Robiginitalea biformata HTCC2501: one gene and its partner. The protein of the gene in region 1 interacts with the protein of each later gene in a pairwise test. Links are inferred from orthologs where the notes say so. Each region holds a gene or a part of one and is shown in the gene's direction. Other genes may lie near its edges.

Region 1 (2,989 bases):
CCGATTAAAGAAGCGTTGAGTTGTGCAAGTTAAGTGGAATACATTGAAGCTGACAGGGTTATTGATCTGTATAACAGGTCTTTACGCATTTTCAGAAGTGCGCAGTAACCGACGGGATATCTCGGGAGTTACCGTTCGGTTTGAAGGTGCCGACAACCTGTATCTGACGGAAAGTACGGTTAATAAATTGTTAATACAAAAATTCGGCAGCCTCCGGAATACACCCAAAGATGCGATAGTTTTGGATACTGTGGAATCGGTCCTCCGGACTCATGAAATGGTGAATAATGCCCAGGTTTATCTTACTGTAGACGGCCAGCTTATCACGAAAATAACCCAGCGGCATCCAATCGGACGCGTGGCGGGTGATACCCAGTTTTATCTGGACGACGAAGGCAGAAAAATGCCGCTATCACCCAACCATTCCGCGCGTGTCCCCATCATTACGGGTAAGATTACGGGCAAGAGCCTGGAAGACGCGTATGAGATCCTGAAATTCATCAACGAGGACCCGTTCCTCAGCAAGAATATCATCGGGATCCATATCGAAGATGAGACGGATTACCGCCTCAGGTTCCGCCTGGACAATTTTGTGGTCCGCCTCGGAGACGTTACGGACCTGAAATCAAAGTTTGACAATTTCAAGGCCTTTTACGCAAAGGCCTCTCAAGATAAAACACTGGCACACTACGAGGTAGTCAGCCTGGAATTCGACAACCAGGTGGTGTGCACTAAAATCTGAAAGCGCATGGAAGAAGCGAAGTATTCAGTAGGACTGGACATTGGAACCACCAAGATCGTCGCCATTATCGGTAAGGAAAACGAGTATGGTAAAATCGAAGTGCTGGGTATCGGCAGGTCCAAAAGCCTCGGGGTGCACCGGGGTGTGGTAAACAACATCACCCAAACCATCCAATCCATCCAGCAGGCCGTTGAGGAAGCCCAATCGGATTCCGGCCTGAAGATCGGGGCAGTGACGGTCGGGATTGCCGGGCAGCACATTCGTTCCCTGCAGCACAGCGACTACATTACCCGGGCGAATTCCGAAGAGGTGATCGGGGAGGAAGACCTGGAGAAGCTCGTCAACCAGGTCTACAAACTGGTCATGCTCCCGGGGGAGGAAATTATCCACGTTTTGCCCCAGGAGTACAAGGTAGACGGACAGGCGGAGATCAAGCAGCCGATCGGGATGTACGGCGGCAGGCTGGAAGCGAATTTCCATGTAGTGGTCGGGCAGATTTCCTCCATCAAAAACATCGGGCGCTGTATCAAGAGCGCAGGGCTCGACCTGGAAAACATCACCCTGGAGCCCCTGGCGTCGGCCAATGCAGTCCTGAGCCAGGAGGAAAAGGAAGCGGGTGTGGCCCTGATCGACATCGGGGGCGGCACCACAGACCTGGCCATCTTCAAGGACGGCATCATCCGGCATACGGCCGTCATCCCGTTTGGGGGGAACGTGATCACCGAGGATATCAAAGAAGGCTGTTCCATCATCGAGAAGCAGGCGGAATTGCTCAAAATCAAATTCGGTTCGGCCTGGCCGGGTGAAAACAAAGACAATGAAATCGTATCCATCCCCGGCTTGCGGGGGCGGGAACCCAAGGAGATCACCCTGAAGAACCTCTCGAAGATCATCCACGCCCGGGTCGTTGAAATTATCGAACAGGTGTACCTGGAAATTAAGAATTACGGGCACGAGGACCAGAAAAAGAAACTGATTGCAGGGATTGTGCTGACCGGAGGCGGCAGCCAGCTCAAGCACCTGAAGCAACTCGTGGAATACATCACCGGGATGGACACGCGTATCGGCTATCCGAACGAACACCTGGCCGGGGATTCCGACACGGAGATTGCCAGCCCTACCTATGCCACGGCGGTGGGCCTGCTGATGAACGCTGTAGAGAACAAACACCGCCATACCCGCAAGGACGGTACCTCGGAAGCACAGGAGAGCGAAAAGGAGATGGTCCTGGAAGGGGCTCCGGCATCCGGGAAGTCCGGGGAGGTGGACAAACCGCGACGCTCGGTATTCGATAAATGGACAGACCGGCTCAAGGAATTTCTGGATAACGCCGAATAGCCGGCTAAGCCGCAATTGAAAGAACAACCACATACCCATTCATAAATCAATAAAAGAGCAACAACATGGAAATGGACAATATCACCTTCGACCTGCCAAAGAACCAAAGCAACGTGATCAAGGTTATCGGCGTTGGCGGTGGTGGCAGCAATGCCATCAACCACATGTTCCAGGCGGGGATCAACGGGGTCGATTTTGTAATATGCAACACAGACGCGCAGGCGCTGCAGAACAGCGCGGTCCCCAACAAAATCCAGTTGGGTGTTTCCCTTACCGAGGGCCTCGGAGCCGGGGCGAATCCGGAAGTAGGGGAGCAGGCGGCCCTGGAGAGTATGGAAGAGATCAAACAGATGCTCCAGCAGACCACCAAGATGGTTTTCATTACCGCCGGAATGGGGGGCGGTACGGGAACCGGGGCTGCGCCTATCATCGCCAAGCAGGCCAAGGAGATGGACATCCTCACGGTGGGGATTGTTACCATCCCGTTCCTCTTTGAGGGGAAAATGCGCTGCGAACAGGCCCAGCGGGGTATCGAACGGTTGCGAAACAACGTGGACTCCCTGATTGTTATCAATAACAACAAATTGCGGGAGGTCTACGGGAACCTGGGCTTTAAGGCGGGCTTCTCCAAAGCCGACGAGGTGCTCTCCACGGCGGCCCGCGGCATTGCCGAGGTGATTACCCACCACTACACCCAGAACATCGACCTGCGGGATGCCAAAACGGTACTCTCCAACAGCGGCACCGCCATCATGGGGTCTGCGGCGGCCACCGGTTCAGCGCGGGCCCAGGAAGCCATCATGAAGGCCCTGGATTCGCCCCTGCTGAACGACAACAAGATTACCGGCGCCAAGAACGTGTTGCTCCTGATCGTTTCCGGCTCCCAGGAAATCACCATCGACGAGATCG
Region 2 (2,844 bases), 2.2 Mb from region 1 along the record:
CACCCGGGACACGCTCAGCGATGCCTACCGGGATGCCCTGGCAGGCGACCCCGTATCCGCCTTCGGGGGCATCCTCATCTGCAACCGCCCGATGGATGCCGACACGGCCACCCAGGTCCACGAACTCTTCTGCGAAGTGGTCATCGCCCCCGCGTTTGATGCGGATGCCCTGGCCATCCTGAAAGGGAAGAAAAACCGGATCCTCCTGGTTCAGAAACCCCTGCCGCTGCCTGAAGGCCAGGTCCGCACCTGCCTGAACGGCATCCTCTACCAGGAGAAAGATTCCAAAACCGACCAGGCCGAAGACCTGGACTACGTAACCGGGAAACGCCCCACCTCCTCCGAGCTGGACGATTTGCTTTTTGCATCCCGCATCTGCAAGCATACGAAGTCCAATACAATTGTCCTGGCAAAAAACCGGCAACTCTGCGCCAGCGGAACCGGCCAGACTTCCCGCGTGGACGCCCTGAACCAGGCCATCCACAAGGCTGGCAGCTTTGGCTTTGACCTCCAGGGGGCCGTGATGGCCAGCGATGCCTTCTTCCCGTTCCCGGATTGTGTGGAAATTGCCGGGAAGGCCGGGGTAACTGCCGTGATCCAGCCGGGGGGCTCAATCAAGGACCAGTTGAGTATCGATTATTGCAACGAAAATGGAATTGCGATGGTAATGACCGGCACGCGTCATTTTAAGCATTAATTTTACTACTTTTATCGATAAAATTTGCCCGTTCGACGGGAAACCAAACAGCTAGCCAATGGGTTTTTTTGATTTCTTGACCGAGGAAATAGCCATTGACCTCGGTACCGCCAACACCCTGATCATACACGACGACAAGGTGGTGGTGGACAGCCCCTCCATCGTGGCCCGGGACCGGATTTCCGGGAAAATCATCGCAGTGGGCCGAGAGGCGAACATGATGCAGGGGAAAACCCATGAGAACATCAAGACCATCCGGCCGCTCAAGGACGGGGTTATCGCCGATTTTGACGCCTCGGAGAAGATGATCAATATGTTCATCAAGAACATCCCGGCCCTGAAGAAGAAATGGTTCCCGCCTGCCCTGCGCATGGTTATCTGTATCCCGTCGGGGATTACCGAAGTGGAGATGCGCGCCGTCAAAGAATCCGCCGAGCGGGTCAACGGCAAGGAGGTCTACCTGATCCATGAGCCCATGGCGGCTGCCATCGGGATCGGACTGGATATCATGCAGCCCAAGGGGAACATGATCGTCGACATCGGAGGGGGGACCACCGAAATTGCCGTGATTGCCCTCGGGGGGATCGTCTGCGACAAATCGGTTAAAATTGCCGGGGACGTCTTTACCAACGACATTATCTATTACATGCGGACGCAGCACAACCTCTATGTGGGGGAGAGCACGGCCGAGAACATTAAAATCCAAATCGGGTCGGCTACGGAAGACCTGCAGTCGCCCCCGGACGAGATGTCCGTACAGGGCCGCGACCTGCTGACCGGGAAACCCAAACAGGTGTCGATTTCCTACCGGGAAATCGCCAAGGCGCTCGACAAGTCGATCCTGCGTGTGGAAGACGCCGTGATGGAAACCCTGTCGCAAACCCCGCCCGAGCTGGCGGCGGATATCTACAACACCGGGATCTACCTGGCAGGTGGCGGTTCGATGCTCCGCGGGCTCGACCGGCGGCTTTCCCAGAAAACGGACCTGCCGGTCTACATTGCTGAGGACCCGCTCCGCGCCGTGGTCCGGGGCACCGGGATCGCCCTGAAAAACCTGGAGCGCTACAAGAGCATCCTCATCAAATAAAACGGGCCGGGGCCGGGCCCCGGCAGTTCAATAAAGCAGCATGCAGCGGATAATCAATTTCATCCTCCGGAACCGATCCTCCCTGCTTTACCTGTTCCTGCTGGCTGTAGCCCTTTTGCTAACCGTTCAAAACAACGCCCTGCACCGTTCCCGATACTTCAACTCGGCCAACTGGCTCACCGGGTCGGTTTACAATGCCTCCAACTCCGTGACGGATTACTTTGGGCTGGAGCAGGAGAACGACAAGCTCCTGGAGGAGAACCGCAGGTTGCGCATGCTGTTGTTCAATTCCGAAACCCGGGATTCCATGGAATTGGATACTGCCGAATTACACTATCAGGTGATGACTGCCTCCATCATCAAAAACAGCTATTCCGAGGCGAACAACTACATCACCATCGACAAGGGGCGCTCGGACAGCGTCTCCCAGGACATGGGGGTGATCACCTCCCGGGGCATCCTCGGGATTGTGGAAAAAGCCAGCAGGAACTACGCCTCGGTGCAGAGTATCCTCAACGCCAAATCGAATATCAACGCCAAGATCGCCGGGACGGATTACTTTGGCTCGCTGACCTGGGACGGCCGGGATTACCAACTCGTGCAACTCGAGGACATCCCCCGTTTGGTGCCGCTTCGCGAAGGGGATACGATTGTCACCGGGGCCATGTCGAGTATCTTCCCGGAAAACATCCCGATCGGCACCATCGAGGCATTCTCCCTGACCGAATCGCAGAGCTTTTACCAGATTGACGTCCGGCTGTTCAACGACATGACCAACCTGAAACAAGTCTACCTGATCCGCAACCGGGATCGGGATGAAATCCTCCAACTGGAATCCGACGTGGCCAATGACTTATAACTACCTGCTTACCGGTATCCGATTCATTGCGCTGGTCCTGGTCCAGGTACTGGTCTTTAACCGCATGAACCTCTTCGGGTATGTCAATCCGATGGTCTATGTCCTGTTCCTCTACTGGTACCCCGTCCGGGAAAACCGCACCACGCTCGTACTGGCCGCCTTCCTGCTGGGCTTTGCGGTAGACCTGTTCTCGGACACCAT

Evidence for each region.
Region 2: the proteins of ftsA (region 1) and RB2501_RS05510 interact in binary tests that used the Escherichia coli proteins (3 or more experiments, as listed by UniProt). The link is inferred for Robiginitalea biformata HTCC2501 from one-to-one orthologs.

What each region holds. Positions count from the first base shown.
Region 1 is NC_013222.1:3,433,183-3,436,171, reverse strand. Bases 1-2,914 are described here. They hold ftsA (cell division protein FtsA), read left to right. Parts: upstream 1-748; coding sequence 749-2,080; downstream 2,081-2,914. Other genes in these bases: ftsZ (cell division protein FtsZ), read left to right, coding at 2,146-2,914; RB2501_RS15220 (cell division protein FtsQ/DivIB), read left to right, coding at 98-742; RB2501_RS15225 (UDP-N-acetylmuramate--L-alanine ligase), read left to right, coding at 1-33. Outside these bases: more of ftsZ, read left to right, coding at 2,915-2,989. UniProt on the Escherichia coli protein: Essential cell division protein that assists in the assembly of the Z ring. May serve as the principal membrane anchor for the Z ring.
Region 2 is NC_013222.1:1,245,837-1,248,680, reverse strand. The notes cover bases 1-2,769. They hold RB2501_RS05510 (rod shape-determining protein), read left to right. Parts: upstream 1-755; coding sequence 756-1,784; downstream 1,785-2,769. Other genes in these bases: RB2501_RS05500 (hypothetical protein), read left to right, coding at 2,633-2,769; mreC (rod shape-determining protein MreC), read left to right, coding at 1,825-2,643; purH (bifunctional phosphoribosylaminoimidazolecarboxamide formyltransferase/IMP cyclohydrolase), read left to right, coding at 1-697. Also shown: more of RB2501_RS05500, read left to right, coding at 2,770-2,844. UniProt on the Escherichia coli protein: Forms membrane-associated dynamic filaments that are essential for cell shape determination. Acts by regulating cell wall synthesis and cell elongation, and thus cell shape.